2 regions of the Brassicibacter mesophilus genome follow, and region 1 is predicted to be linked to the other one. Evidence: riboswitches for the same ligand, from Rfam matches in the RefSeq annotation. Region 1 holds a riboswitch; the other holds the start of a gene.
The links. Region 1 has a riboswitch for cyclic di-AMP ahead of HNR33_RS01500 (cell wall hydrolase). Riboswitches for the same ligand answer to the same signal wherever they lie in the genome.

Region 1 (8,371 bases):
AATTGCAGCTCATTCTGATAAAATTATCATAAACGCTACAGAAGGTGGTGTAAAGATTAAAGGAACTAAATGTGAGCAGTTAGTTCATGTTATTGAAAAATATTGTGCTGAGACAATACCATATCATATCTACGGATTGATTACCGATAATAAAAATAAGATATCTATTATGGAAAGAAAAATGGGACTAACAAAATTTATAAAAAGCGTAGAAGAATATGCTGGTTTGTTTCGCAATCTAAGTCGAGAGACCGCTAAAGGAAAGCTAGTCTGTCAGGAAATGATTCATTTGTCTAAAGAAAAAGATAGTATAAAATATCGTAATATTCTTGAAGAGACTTATCAAAAAAATATTAACATTTATCAAACTTTTATTGAAGATGAATTGTATCGTTGTTTTTCTCAACAAGTTATTTTTGTATATTATTACCTAATGAATCGTCTAGGATTAATCGATACATCACAGAAGATTACTAAAATTTTTGAAATTCAGCATGGATTTTTTCATCATTTGAATATTGTTTATCAAAGCTTATCAATTTATTTAGAAGATGCCATAGAACCGTTAAGGAGAATATTGAATGAGTTAGAAATTAAAGAAGAATAGGGAGGTTGTAAATTATATGGAAGAAATAGAAAGAAAGTTGGATCAGTTATTGAAAGATCCTATTAATCCTCATCTCTTTAACGAGATTGGCATACTTCTTTATCAAGTCAAAGATTGGGAAAATGCTGAAATGTATTTGCAAAGAGCTTATGAACTAAATGCATTAAATAGTGATATTTTATACAATTACGCTTCATTATTATATCAAAGAGCCAAATTTCAAAAAGCTATTACGATATATGAAGCTTATTTAGAGTTTCACATAGATGATGTGGAAATCATTCAAAAGATGGGGGACTGTTATTATCAATTAGGAGAATATGAATTAGCAGCAAAGATGTATGAACAGCTTAAAAAAGTGTAGAGAGGAGAAATTTTGATTCATGACTGAAAAAAAACGCTTAAGTTTATGTATGATAACGAAAAATAATGAAAAGCATATTTCTAATTGTTTAGAAAACATGAAAAAAATCGTAGATGAAATAGTAATTGTAGATATAGGCTCAACGGATTTAACTATTAATATAGCTAGACAAGCAGGTGCTAATGTTCATCAAATTGAGTGGAATAACAATTATAGTGAAGCTAAAAACTTTTGCTTAGATCGAGCTAAAGGAAGATGGGTTCTATTTCTTCAGGCAAATGAAACTATTTCTATAGAACAATTAAAAGAGATTGATTCACTATTGAATGATCCTAATGCAGAAGGATACTTACTATATATTGATCATCCATGGGAAAACTATCAAATATCTTCTCCTGTACAGTCATTACGTCTGTTTCGAAACCGCAAGGAATACCGTTATCAATACAGAATATTTGAACGAATTCCAGATGAAATTTTAAGTAATGTCAAAGATACAAGTATTCGAATTGTTCAACAAAATGATGAAAATTTATGTAGGGAAGCTTATTCGTCTGTATTGTTACTAGAAGAGGAGCTTAAAGAATATCCAGAAAATTGTTATCTGCAATATATGTATGGAATAGAGCTTTTAAATCAACAGAGATACGAAGAAAGTATAGTATATTTTCAAAAAGCATGTAAAAACTTAAACTTGGATTATTTATTTGCTCCTCATTTATATAAATGTTTAAGCTGGTCGCTTATTTCTCTTAAGAGATATAATGATGCTTTAGATGTATTAGAGGAAGGAATAAAGGTGTTTCCTTTCTATACAGATATTTTAGTTTTGAGGTGTGAAATACGTATGCAGTTATATCAGTACGAAGAAGCTATCCGAGACTTAGAGATCAGCTTAAAAACAAGAGAAAAGTATGACATTATGGTACCTGCACCAGAGATTGGGATTCCTATTATTCTGGAAACACTAGGAGAAATTCATCAGGAAATATTTAATTATCAGCAAGCCCTAGTTTGTTATCAGCAAGCCTATGAATTAAACAAAACTAATTACATTCTTTTATACAAAATAGGCAAATTGGCAAAAAAAGTAAATTCCGTTGAAGTACTGGAAAATTTACTAAAGACAGCAAAGGAGTATAAGAATCTTAATCAGCTGACGACGCTTATGGATATTCTTTTACAACAACGAGAGTATACTCAAGTTTTAACTCATTTAGAGTATTTAGAAGCTTTATTGGATAAAAGGGATCAAATAGAAAGCATTAAATCTTTTTGTTATATGATGTTAGGAGAAATGGAAGAAGCAGAGCTTCATTTTTCTGCAATAAATGAAAATAGCTTTTTATATAATCATATGCTATTAAAGAGAATCGAAAGCTATTGGCTTTATAATAAATGGAAAGAAGCTGTGGTTCTTTTAAAGGAAATGGACCGCATTAAAAGTATCGAAAGTCCTATCAAAGGTTTATACCATTTACTTCATAATTTACTTATGAAAAAAGAGTTATGTTATCCTATATTAGGAGAGCAGGAATATGAAATTGTCAGTACACTGCTAGAAGATTTCTTATGGCTGGAGCAGACTGAAAAAGCACAATTGCTTCTACCTTTATTACTACAAGAGACGAAAGAGGACCAATATATTAAACTAGCTGAGTATTGGGCGAAACGAGATGATTATCAAACTATTGAAAGGATTTTCCAGTGCATTTCAAATAAACAAGAGCAGTTAAAATTTAAACAAAAAATTATTGAACGGCTATTGTACAGTGAACATATAGAATCAGCTCAAAAGCTAATGAAACTGGGAGATCCACAGCCATTGGAAGCATTAGAATATGTGTTGTGGTCAAAAAACTTCACAAAGAAACTTAAAAAATGGATAAAGAAGATATATCAAAGGAATATAGGAGTTACTATATCTAATGCATTAACTCTTCAAATACCTGCTAAACCAAATAAAGCTTTATTAGCCTTTTATCATAGTTTAGGTTTAACCAAAAACATGGAAAATGAAGGAAGTTTCATTCAAAATGATACCGATCTGACATGTACTAAGATATATGTGGAAATAGGTAATTATTATGCAAAAGCAGAAAAAAGAAATGAGACGCTATCTGCATATTTACGTGCAATACAATGGGATCCATTAAATTATCTGGCACAAGAAAAAATAAAAGATATGTTTCACGAAAATCCTAGCCAATTCAATGCTTTTTTAGAGGAAAAAAGTTGGATATTAGAAGGTAATAGGTTTCATCAAAAACAGGATTTTATTAATTATATTATTGGATTGATGCATTTCATGAATCAGCAATTCGATCAAGCGTTGACATTCTTCTTAAAAATATCAGAGGATGAGGCTATTTATTCAGTGATTCATGCTTATATTATCAGTAGTTTATGGATTATGAGAAAGGAAGAAGAAGCAGAGAGATGGCTAGATGAACAAAATAGAACAGCTAAATTTTTATCATCATTTTTCTATATTTGTAAAGGATATGCTTTGTATAGATTAGATGAAGGATTTAAACAATATCGATATAGCGAGTTAATAATGATGGAAAAACAGAGAATAAATAATATTAGTTTTAAAGAGTGTTTACTTCAAAGTAGCTTATAAATATGAAAAGGATGTGCAAATCACAGCACATCCTTTGATTTAATTATTAAGTTGTTACTGTAGTTGTAGAAGTAGAATTTGGCGCAAAATTATTTACAGCTAATGTGATTGGTGCACTAACAGGAACTGTAGAAGCTTGAGTGATAACAATTTGAGAACCATTAGCGCCAACTGTAAATAAGCTGGACTGTTGTATTTGACCGTTAACAGTTAATAAATAGTATCCATTGTCTGTTGATATAGTTGTTAGATTTCCAGTCATAGTGTTACCTGAATCATCCGTAAAATTGGCAGCTGGAATTGTGATGGTGCCACTAGTTCTATGAGCTGAATTAAATTTATAAAAATATTTCTCTACAGCTGGATTGCTAGTAGTAGTCGTTGTTGTTTCAGCAGTCATAACAAGTCTAAATAATGATGTAGCCATACCTTTCATCTCCTTTTTAATATTTTTGATCATATTAAGCTTTTAATTTTTATCATACGACCATATTTAATCTCTTCTTCTTATGCAGTATATTATATTGATGAATATATTATTTTGACACTAAAACTATAAATACTTAATTATAAAATTATAGAGAACAGGGAGCTGTTTGGTAAGCTTGTTGTTAGAGCTATATGATATGAAATATCCTATATAAAAAGTCCTTGATTAGAATAAAATCTATTCAAGGACTTTCATATTATTTATTTATAAAACACGTGATTTCCAATTCTCATAACATAAGCTTTATTATTTACAATCCATTTTCCTTCTGCTTTATCGGGATTGAAAAAATAAGTTGCACTTCCAACTGGTCTTACACCATTTAAAGCGTCATTTGCAGCGTTTACACTTGCCTGAGAAGGAGTATTATATATAGTACCTTCTGCAACAGGGCTGAACTGAGGAATTCCTTTGTAATCTTCAAATATAACCTCTTTTACAGTATTAGGGAAGTCGCTTGAAATTACTCTGTTTAATATTACATTTCCTACTGATACTTTTCCATTGTACGGTTCAGCTCCAGCTTCAGCTTCAATTATTCGAGAAAGCCAGTATATATCAACTGAAGAAGTATTTCTACTTAGGGTCGTCTCTCGAGTTGCACTAACTGCATATAGCAAAGATTGAGTTTGCTTACCAGCTATTCCATCGATAGTGATTTTATTTGCTTTCTGAAAATTGATAACTGACTTTTCGGTTTTTGGGCCATAGATTCCATCAACAGCTCCAGCTGAAAAACCTTTGTTATTAAGAGCTTGTTGTAATTTTGATACTTCGCTTCCTCTGCTACCAAACTTTAATGTCACATATGGACTTGCTTGACCTTGGGCAGCATATGCACCTGCTATGTTAAATGAGATTAATAATAGTACGAGGAATAAAGATACTATCCTCTTTAAATATATTTTCATGCACTAAACACTCCTTCCTTTTGATTGCTTCCGAAGTTAGCTGACGGGTTCGGGATAGAAGGCTCCCTACCATAACATGTATGGATTAACCCCTATAATGGTTCCTCCGTACCTGAGTATTCCAGGATTCAGCAAGCGCAGTGACTTTGCATATGTAACATTATATAGACTTGACAATGTTATGTCAACTAATTCAAAAAATTGGCACAAATAGCTATCTGTACTAACAATTATAAAAGCCTTAACTCTTTTAGAATTAAGGCTTTATTGATTGTTTACTATAAATTGAATATTATTTGCATTATGCTAAACTAGGTTAAATTGATTTTTACCATTATTGTTAACTATATTATTTTAAGTTAAGCTCTGCTTCAGTAACTAGTTCGTCGATTAACTCCTTTACTGAAACTATTCTATCTATTCGGTAGGCATTTACACCGGCAAAAGCGAACCCAGATGCTAATTTTCCTTTTTGTGCATTAATCAATGCACTAGCTATACAATACTGCACTTCAGCAGGTTTACATGGCTTTAAACAGTTAGTAATGCATTTTATTGGCTTTCTTAATCCTGCTTTAGCCTCGTTTAAGAAATCATTTGATATCGCACGACCAATCATACCAACAGGACTTTGAATTATTTCAATATCCTCAGATTTACACTCTATATATGCTTGCTTAAACCCTTCTGAGGCATCACACTCATGAGTAGCAACGAATCTGCTTCCTATCTGAACTCCAGATGCACCAGCTTTTATTAGCTCAGCTATATCTTTTCCGTTGAAAATACCACCACCTGCTATAACAGGTATTTTCTTTCTATGTTTTTCTTCATAAGGCTTTATTGCATTTAATACATCACGCAATAGTTTGTTTAACTGATATGCTGGTTCATTTAGTTCTTCTTTAGAAAATCCAAGATGTCCACCTGCTTTAGGACCCTCTACAACAACTGCGTCAGGAATAACTTGATAATGCTTATCCCAACTTTTACATATTATTGATGCGGTTCTTCCTGAAGAAACAATCGGAACTATTTTTGTCTCAGTTCCTTTTGTGAACTTAGGGAGACTTAGTGGAAGTCCAGCCCCTGAAAATATGATATCTATTTTTTCTTTAACCGACTCTTTAACCATTTCTTCGAAGTTGTTGAGTACGGTCATCAAGTTTACGCCTATAATCCCATTGCTACATATCTCTTTAGCTTTTCTTATATGAGCTTTTAATGCTCGAATATTAGCTTCTTTCTTATTTTTAAAGTAATCTGGCTCGTTAAAACCAATTTCAACACCAGATATTACTCCAATGCCACCATTTAATGAGACATGACCAGCTAAGTTTGATAAAGAAATTCCTACACCCATACCACCTTGAACAATAGGAACTCTTGCTACGAGATTTCCGATTTTTAGATTTGGCAAATTCATATATTTTTATACCTCCTATATATTATTATCCAATATTAGCACTAGGTAATAAAACCTACTATTAAATTATACAATTAATGAATAGAAAATGATAGCTAATTTTAGTAACTTTATTCTTAATTTGAGTATTTGCATTATTATGTAGTCTATACATTTTACATGTATATTTAGAAAAGGAAATAAAAAAGGGCCTGTTGCAAACGAACTGCTTAGTTCGTTGTTCGACAGACCCTTTTAGCATTACTCTTATCTAGGAATTAGTCTCATTTCCATCCAGTCTAGCCCAATCCAATCATAATTTCCTGTGTTTGAAGTATTTACGATTTGTACTCTATTAGTTCTCCTCAAATTTGGAACATTAAACGTTAAGTCCTTCCAGTTTGTAAATTTTTGTCCAGCAGGACGACCATGCTCTAGAGGAACTCGTCCCCGATGTACAACTGTGCCATTTATTGATATTGTTGCTGAATATTGACGTTCAGGTACATTAGAATGATCATCTAATACTGCACGGATAATTAGGCGTGCTCTGTAGTTGCCAGTAACAAAAATTTGAGGTGGTATTAGTAATGTCCATTGGCCAGTATTTCCGGTATAGAGAATATCTGCATTTCCACTTGGATTTCCATAGTTTGGATAACCTGTAAGCTCTTTGAATGCAGTAATCCTTATCTCAGTAGGTCTATCGCTTAATATAGGTGGTGGGTCACCTGCACTAGGTGGAGCAAAAGGATATGTCATATATGGGTAAGACATTTCAGGTTGCATATATCCATAGTAAGGCATCATTTTCATAACCTCCTTTATTTATTGTCAATATATATTATGAGACGAGGAGTGACTATGTCACTTATAATTTATTATCAGACTAATAGAATAGTACTGTTTTTAAAACAGTATAAGTCCTATTTCAAAAAACAAATAAATAATGTATTATATCTTTATATACATATTATTAAATTATATAGATTATAAAGAGAGGTAGACCATGATAGAATCACATATTGGTGAAATGGCTGCACTTATTACAGCTTTATTTTGGACTGTTACAGCAGCTGCTTTTGAAATGGCAGGGAAAAAGGTAGGATCATTATCAGTAAATTTTATAAGATTGATGATTGGCTTTGTTCTAATTAGTATATTCACTTATTTTACTAGAGGAATGCTTTTCCCACTTGATGCTTCAACTAATTCATGGATATGGCTTAGCATATCAGGAGTTATAGGATTTTTTATTGGAGATTTGTTCTTGTTTCAAGCTTATGTAGAAATTGGTTCAAGGATTTCGATGCTTATAATGGCATTATCACCACCGATTACAGCATTACTTGGATATATTATTATGAGAGAGATGATTAGCATTACTAATATGATCGGTATGGCTATAACTATTTCTGGCATAGCTCTTGTTGTATTAGTAAGAAAATCAGATAGCAGGAGGTTTGAATTTTCACATTCTATAAAGGGAATAATTTTTGCGTTTGTAGGAGCTATAGGGCAATCACTAGGATTGATATTTAGCAAAATTGGTATGCAGAATTTAAATCCTTTTGCAGCTACACAAATTAGAATAATAAGTGGATTGTGTGGATTTGCAGTGTTGTTTATTGTAATGAGGAAATGGAGTGGATTAAAAACTGCATTTACTAACTTGAGGGCTATGACAAGTATTACAATAGGATCAATTTTCGGTCCTTTCTTAGGGGTTTCATTTTCACTTATTGCTATACAACATACTACCACAGGTGTTGCTTCAACTATAACATCTGTGGTACCAGTGATGATAATTCCTGTGTCAATATTAGTATTTAAGGAAAAGGTAAGTCTTAAAGAGATAATAGGAGCTATAATTACAGTAACAGGAGTTGTCTTATTATTTTTGTAATTCATAAAAAAACAGCTTCATTTGAAGCTGTTTTTAGTATCCAGGAGCATCATTTTTATCTA
Region 2 (8,371 bases), on a different contig from region 1:
CAGGAGAATTAACATCTTTAGATATAGATTTTTTTAGAAATTCTTCAGCCTTATCAATTTCCTTTAGCAAAATACATTTTTTTGCAAACTCTATTGTTTCTTTAAAAGTTTCTACCTTATTTTCTTTTAACTCTCTTCTGTCAAGAACATTTCTTACTATTTCTCTTATTTCATCAGGAGTAAATGGTTTGCTGATGAAATCTATAGCCCCTAGTTTCATTGCCTCTACAGCCTTTTCTATTGTCCCATATGCTGTCATCATAATAACGTCTATATTGTGATGAGTTTCTCTAATTTTCTGTAAAACTTGCATACCTGTTAATCCAGGCATCTTTATATCTAAAAGTACTAAATCATACTGATTTTCTTGCATTTTCACTAGTCCTTCTTCACCATTAACAGCTAAGTCTATCTCATAATTTTCACCAATAAGACATTGTTTTAAAGTCATTCTAATATTCTTTTCGTCATCAACAACTAAAATTTTTTTATTCATCTTTTATTCCTCCTCAAAATATTTAATTAATAGGTCTTTAACCTGCTGATGTGTAAATGGCTTAATAAGATAGTCTATTCCTCCCACGTCATAAGCTCTTTTAATATCTTCTTCCTGAGTTTTTGCACTCATGAATATTATCGGAATATGTGAAGTATCCATTTCTTCCTTTAGTGCTTCACATACTAAATACCCATTCATCTTAGGAAGTAAAATGTCTAGTAAGACTACATTAGGCATATACTCATGTGCTACCTCTATTGCATCAAGTCCATTCACAGCTACTCTTACATCATATCCCTCTTTAACAAGAAACATTTTTAATGATAATACTATGTTTTTTTCATCTTCTACTATTAATATCTTTTTCATATCGAGCCCCCTCTATCATACACCTATATATAAAGTAAAATAGAAAGTACTACCTTCTCCTATTTTGCTATTGACCCAGATTTCCCCACCATGAGCATTAATTATTTCTTTGCTTATTGCTAATCCTAATCCTGTTCCCCCTGATGAATCTCCATTTTCATCTTTCACCTGTACAAATTTGCTAAATACCTTATCTTGGTAATCTTCAGGTATCCCTTTCCCATTATCTGAGACAGATACTAGAATCTTATTTGTTGTTTCCTTTGCCATGATCTCTATTTTGCCTGTTCCATCTCTAGGAGTATACCTTAATGCATTTCCAATAAGATTTGTTAACACCCATGATATCTTATTAAAATCGGCTTTAACTTTAGGTAAGGCTTCTTTTATATCAATATTTATTGAAATGTTCTTATCCTTTGCTTGCATATGGAATGGTTTAGCAGCATAATCAACAATTTTTCCTATGTCATTTAATTCAATATCCATATGAACTTTACCTGACTCCAATCTAGATAAATCTAGAAGATCACTTACAAGATTTTTCAACCTTTCATTATCCTCTTTAACTGCATTTAGTAACTCTTCTTGATCTTTATTGATAGTACCGGGTATTTTGTCTAGCATTAATCCTACAGCCATACTAATTGAGGTCAATGGTGTTCTAAATTCGTGAGATACGGTTGAAACAAAGTCTGATTTCATTTGATCAATCTCTTTAAGCTTTGTAATATCCTGCATAAGAGTTACAACACCTACACTATCACCATCCCTATCTTTAATAGGCTTAGCATTTATTCTATAGTGTTTTATTTTTTCATCAACATTAGTAGTGATATCTATATATTTTTTATGATCATTTATATTTTCTAAATTCTTAAACTTGTCAATTATCTCAAATATTTCTTCTCTTTTTATTACTTCTAGAAAATGCTTACCTAATACATTCTTTTCTCTAATACACAAACTTTTTTCTGCAGCTCTATTAACCAACAGTAATCTATTATTTTCATCTGTAACAATAATTCCATCACTGATACTTTCAACTATTGCTTCTGCTTTTTGTTTTTCTTTCATTAGCTTTTTAATATTTAGTAATTCATATGTTTTTAACTTTTCTGACATGATATTAAATTCCCTTGCTAATTCACCTATTTCATTATCACTAGTTATATCTAATTGTTGGCTATAATCACCTTCTGATATTTTTTTGATTTTATCCTTTAAGTTATATATTGGTTTGACTATGTTGTTTGTTAAATAGAATGCAAAAATCAGTCCTACTAAAATTGTTGTTAGTGATACAAATGACGTTGAAAAAGTAGCGCCCTTCGATATTTTGTGTGCTCTGTCCTTACGAATAATCATTCCATCTTGGTTTAAGTTCTGTAAGTTTCTACATTCAGTTTTAGTTTTCTCAAAGGTAGGAAGTATTTGATTATAGTAATAAGTTCTGGCCTCTTCTATTCCTTGGTTCTCTTGAATGCTAATTAATTCATCATATTCATTTAGATACTCAATATATATCTTATTGATCTTTTCAATAATTTCTTTCTCTCCAGGTTCTGTAATATTGTCTTGTGCTCTTGACAACCATTTCAAAAACTCTACTTCATTTTCTTGGAAAATTTTTGTAGTAGTAGAGTTATCACCAAACATATACGCAAGCTCAGCACTATCTTGCCTCTCTATTGCAACTGTCATATTTTGTGCAGCTTCTATGCTTCTATAATTTGAGTACATAATATTTTCAATTGAATCACTTAATCTGTTAAAATTGGTTATCGCCCAGATACTATTAGCTACCAATACAATAAATATAAGAATAAAGATTCCTAGCATTTTAAATTTTATGCTCCTTTTCATTACTTCACCTTCTTTTATAGTAAATTTACAAAAAACAAAAAAACCATGAGAAGTCATGGTTTTAAATATGCGCCATCGGCTCCCCTTTCAACGCTTACGAGGTTAGCTGTCGGGCTCGGATTGAAAGAGTTATCCTATCCATCTCTGGAATTCGCCCCATAATTTTGGGTCCCCCGCTTCATAAAGAACTCAGCGATATTTATTCAATTTTTAATATTGCTAATTATATACCTATAAAAAATATCAGTCAAACACCATTTATGCCTTTATTCTAACAAATAACTGCTTATAAACGATTAGTTAAAACTTATGCTAAATTATAGTGTATATATCTTAATTTTCCTTTATCATAGTTAATTATTCTGAGCTACTTCCTATTAATTCTTTGAATGTTTGAACCCATTTTATCCTATCCCTCCAACTCTAAGTTGGAGGAAAATATGCTGTTTTTAAAATTAATCATACAGCAGAAGCAGTTCAGAAAGCGTGGATTGATATTTTCCCAGAATTATCAAGACAAGGATATCAATTTGATAAAGAAAGGCCAATCATCGAAAGGTATATAGTCGAAATAGTTAATAATCATTGTTGTGAAATTTGTGTACCCGTATATTAAAATAGTAATTGGGTATATTTCAAATTTATCAGCGAGATAGAGTCTGTAAATAACTTTGTGTCTAAGAAAGTTATTTACAGACTCTTGTTGACAGTTCCATAAATAGAATACATCAAATAAGTTGTTATGAAATATACTTTCTCTCACATCCAAAGCTCATCTCAAATTTTATTACCTCTAATGCTCTATTAGTAGAAAATCATGTTTAATGTGCTTGATTTACTCTAAACTACTCTTAACCTCATCTATAAATTCAATTACAGCTTCTTTTGTCGTTGCCCATGAAGTAACCAGTCTAATAGCTAATCTATTGTCGTCTATTTTCTGCCAATTATAAAAGCTAAACTTCTTCTCTAATCTTTCAATTTGTTTGTTTTCTAGAATAGGAAATATTTGATTGGTTGGTGAATTGATTAAAAACTCACAACCAGCTTTTTTTAGCCCTTTAGTCAAAAGATTTGCCATTTCATTAGCATGAGCTGCAAGTTCAAAATAAAGATTATCTTCAAATAATTTTTCAAATTGTATCCCCAATATTTTTCCTTTAGCAAGAAGTGCGCCTTTTTGTTTTATATGATATCTAAACTCTTGTTTTAAATTTTCACTTTTTATTATTAAAGCCTCACCAAGAAGAGCTCCATTTTTAGTTCCACCAATAAAAAATGCATCTGTAAAATTAGCCATATCTGTCAATGTTAAATTAGCCTCTTTAACACATAAAGCAGAACCTAATCTTGCACCATCAACATATAAAACAAGATTATTAAATTTACAAAATTCACTTATAATTTTAAGTTCTTTTTTGGTGTATACTGTTCCTAATTCTGTTGGATTAGAAATATATACAAGCTTAGGTTTTACAAGATGTTCATCTATATGAAAATTTAACACTTCTTGTATTTTATCAATAGTTATCTTTCCATCATTTGAATCTATAGTAATTACTTTATGTCCTGTACATTCAATTGCACCAGCTTCATGAACCGCAATATGTCCTGTATTAGCACTAATACAAGCTTCATACGGCCTTAAAAAAGCTCCAATTGCTATTAGATTTGTTTGAGTTCCTCCTGATATAAAGTGAACATCAGTATTTTCATCTCCTATTAGTTCTTTTATTTGATGAATTGCATTTTTTGTATGATTATCATTTCCATAGCCATCTTCTTGAATCATATTTGACTCAACTAGAGCATTCAAAATTCTTGGATGTGCACCTTCACTATAATCATTTTTAAAACTATACATTGTAATTCTCCTTTCATCACTAAGTTTTTAATCATTCCAGTATTAATTTATTAGATTAATCAATTGTACCCCTCTTATTCATATTTGTTGTATAGTATGAGGAAACATATTGCAAAAAATTGTTCATTAAAATTACCATATCTTATCCAACTTATCAGAATAGAATTGTATTGCTTTTTTGTAATTTTTTATATTTTCATCTAGGGATGTTTGGGCTAAGTTGGTTAGCAGAATTTCCATCGATTTTGAATGTTCATTTAAGTTATATAAGGTCATCGCATAGAACACTTGCATAGCCCTATCCTCAGTAAATTTAGCTAAACCTTTCTCAAGGACTTCTTTTGATTTTTGATACTGTCCTAATGTTCTATATGTACTGCCCAAACCTAAAAAAGCACCTTGTAAGTCCTTCTCTGGCAAACCAATTGAAATAGCTTTTTCATAATAAGGTACTGCTTCTTTTTCTAGACTCAGTACATCAAAACTCCAGGCACATTGATAATTTATTACTGAACTATCTGGATAGATGTCTGCAAGCTTTACTAAAATTTCATTTGATTCTCTTAATTTTCCTTCTTTCCTTAATTCAATTGCCATTTCTAATTCTTTCATAATTCATCTCTCCTTAATATTTTATCCCGTATTACAAATATACGCTAATTTATACTATCAATTTAAATACAAGATTCTGGATTATCAACACCTAACAAAATATTTTTTAAGGTTAGTATAACATAATATTGAATAGTCTTAATATTATTAAACCAATTAACATAATCTGATATCATTAATTTTAGTTATTCTAGGCTTTCATAATGGTAGCTTTATTAACCTTTACTTTGTTTTTTCTAATTTCATAGTTATTTCTACTTGCTTTGAGTATTTCAATGACTTTAGAATTTATTTATTCAACTATAAATCGACTTTTGATTCATAGTAATAAATACTTCTAGAAAGTTGCAGGACTTTACATATTGCTAATACAAGGTATAAGGATCATGAAATAATTATTCTATACTTATTACATAGTTAAGGTTGTCAATTCTATACTTAATTAATCTCTTTTCATATTTATTAAACTCTTTTTCTAATTTTTCTATATCAGAATAATATTCGTCCTCTATCTCTCTATTTTGTTCATCAGTAAATTCACCCATTAGCTTTTCTTTTTGACTATAATTTTCAAACATAAGGTCTCCAATAACAATTTTACCATTATCTTTTAATACTCGTATCATTTCTTTTATGGCAAGGCTTTTTTCTGCGTCATTCAAATGATGAAACGCATAGGTTGAAACTATAATATTAAATTCCTTATTGTCAAATGGTATTTTTAGAAATTCTCCTAATCTTACTTTCAAGTTAGGAAACTTTTGTTTTGCTACATTCAGCATTTCTCTTGATTGGTCTATACCAATAATATTGTATCCTTTACTTAAATACTTTCCTGAAAGATTTCCAGTTCCTACTCCTATATCAAGAACTTTAATGTTATTTGCATCTTTATTAATATTTTCTACTGATTTTTTATATACTGTTTCTAATATTTCTTCATAGTTCTTATATATCTTTAAACTTCCTATATCTTTTCTAATTGATGTATCATAAGTCTTAGCCCAATCATCAAAGTTCCATCTATCTTTCCAATTATCTTTTATTTCCCTTACTTTATTAATTTTTTGTGAGGATTCTATTATTTTATTTATATAGCTTAAATCGTTGCATTCATACATTGCATCCATTATTTCTTCAATTGAATTTTTGAGTAATCTTAACCTGTGAATCTCATCATTAAGTACTTCCCATTGGTTATAAAAATGGTCTAATATATTGTTCTTATGATTCTTTTCTATAATTTGCTTTATATCTTCTATTGAAAAATCTAATACCCTATACATAAGTATTGTTTGTATTATCGCTATATCCTCCTTGCTATAGTATCTATAGTTATTTGTTTTATCTCTTGAAGGCGTTATCAATCCCTTCTTTTCAAAAAATCTTAATTTGTTTGTAGTTATATTAAAGATTTGTGCTATTTCATTAATTGAGTATTTTTCAGACATATATTCATTCCTCCTAAAAGTATTTAAAATTATTCTATATATTAAGGATAAACCTTCATCTAAGGCTAAGGTCAACATGTTTTTATAATAAAGATTTATAAAAGTGCCATTTATGAGGAGATATTAAAAGATGACTGTTGTACATTTGACTTAATATGCTTTTTAAAAGGCTTTATTTTTTGAATTCTTTTTTCTCAATAAAAGACTTTTGTCCAACTTGTAAAATAGAAATTTGTATAAAAGTTTTATGTTGCCAAACGAAAGCAATAATAAATATGTTATCATCTAGCAATTAGCACGTGTTTAAAATTAATAACCAATTTAACCCACATTATCCCATTTTGTGATACAATATATAATTATTGCGACTACAGGAAGAAATTCGCCACACTAATTTCGTATTTTATTCCAGAAAAATAGAGTTACTGACACTATTAATGTCAGAGATTTAAAAATTAGTCAAAATTGATTTTTCGAGGTGAGATAATTATGAAAGTGGACTTGGTTTGTATAGATATGTGCCAAACAAGTTAGCTTAAAGGGGATCGATCAATTTCACGGTATAGGTTGTAAATAATCTGAATTCAATAACCTTACATCTTTATTTACGCCATGTTTTAAGGAAATAACAATTGAGACTGGTCTTGAATTTAACCCTGAAATTGCAGTTAATATTTTTCTATCTGAACACGGTAACTCACCCTTATATGATGATTTACTAGAATTCTTACAGAGGCTTATCGACACCAGTAAGAAATAATCTTGAGAAAGTCTGACATTGCTAAGCCTCGGAACGTTATAAAACATCAACTCACTCGTTTCATGGCATTCTTTTGAAGCTATGATTATTTAGACTTAGTTTCATACAGTAAGAACATATACTCACTATTTAAAACACAGTAAAGGAGAAATTTCTATGAGCAAATTCATTAATTTAGAAACTGAACGATTAATATTAAGAGACCATACTATTGAAGATTTTAACTCACATCACTCATTATTGTCAGATGAGAATATAATGTATTATCTTCAAGATATTAAAACTACCACATTAGAAGAGTCAAAATTAAATCTACTTAATGCGATAGAAGATATTTGTTCAAATAATAGAACAAAGTATTTTTTTAGAATTGAAAATAAAGTTACCAATGAACATATAGGTGAGATTGGATATACAGTTACAGACTTTACACCAGTAGGAAAGCTTGTTCATCTTGGATACTTTACATATCAAAGACATTGGAACAAGGGTTATGTTACAGAAGCTGTAAAAGAAGTGATTCGATTTGCTTTTGAAGATAATGATGTATTCCGAATATCAACTGGATGTATTAAAGATAACCTAGGATCTGAGAGAGTAATGCAAAAATGTGGAATGACTAAAGAAGCAGAGTTCAAAATGAATGAATGGCATGACGGAAAAATGAAAGACAGAGTATTATATAGGTTACTAAAGAATGAATGGGTGTTTAGCGATTTTAAAAAACAAATCAAATAATTGAGTACATCAATTTTTTAATATTGTTTGGAGTAACTTTATATTTTGCGAGGATAGGATATGAAAAAAGTTTATATTATTTATGCTGTATTTTTATTGCTACTTGCAATTTTCGTTTGCTTTAAATTCTCTATCATTGGAGTAACCGCAGACGGTCTTGAACATAATGTTCGTGAATCTCAAAAAATAGATGATAGTTGGCATGTATCCAA

Region 2: it holds a riboswitch for cyclic di-AMP, as region 1 does, so the genes downstream of both, HNR33_RS13175 (ATP-binding protein) here and HNR33_RS01500 (cell wall hydrolase) in region 1, are expected to answer to the same signal.

Annotation. Positions count from the first base shown of each region.
Region 1 covers NZ_JBNPXI010000001.1:291,959-300,329, reverse strand. Annotated here, with positions in the region: gene HNR33_RS01520 (motility associated factor glycosyltransferase family protein) at 1-607, shown strand, start outside; gene HNR33_RS01515 (tetratricopeptide repeat protein) at 624-971, shown strand; gene HNR33_RS01510 (glycosyltransferase) at 991-3,597, shown strand; gene HNR33_RS01505 (DUF4183 domain-containing protein) at 3,644-4,024, opposite strand; gene HNR33_RS01500 (cell wall hydrolase) at 4,288-4,998, opposite strand; cyclic di-AMP (ydaO/yuaA leader) riboswitch at 5,009-5,142, opposite strand; gene HNR33_RS01495 (NAD(P)H-dependent flavin oxidoreductase) at 5,348-6,424, opposite strand; gene HNR33_RS01490 (hypothetical protein) at 6,671-7,213, opposite strand; gene HNR33_RS01485 (DMT family transporter) at 7,413-8,309, shown strand; gene HNR33_RS01480 (rubredoxin-like domain-containing protein) at 8,343-8,371, opposite strand, start outside.
Region 2 covers NZ_JBNPXI010000012.1:65,522-73,892, forward strand. Annotated here, with positions in the region: gene HNR33_RS13165 (response regulator) at 1-496, opposite strand, end outside; gene HNR33_RS13170 (response regulator) at 500-868, opposite strand; gene HNR33_RS13175 (ATP-binding protein) at 884-2,734, opposite strand; cyclic di-AMP (ydaO/yuaA leader) riboswitch at 2,811-2,939, opposite strand; gene HNR33_RS13180 (hypothetical protein) at 3,225-3,350, shown strand; gene HNR33_RS13185 (threonine aldolase family protein) at 3,570-4,598, opposite strand; gene HNR33_RS13190 (tetratricopeptide repeat protein) at 4,731-5,210, opposite strand; gene HNR33_RS13195 (MerR family transcriptional regulator) at 5,606-6,661, opposite strand; gene HNR33_RS13200 (GNAT family N-acetyltransferase) at 7,578-8,159, shown strand; gene HNR33_RS13205 (hypothetical protein) at 8,220-8,371, shown strand, end outside.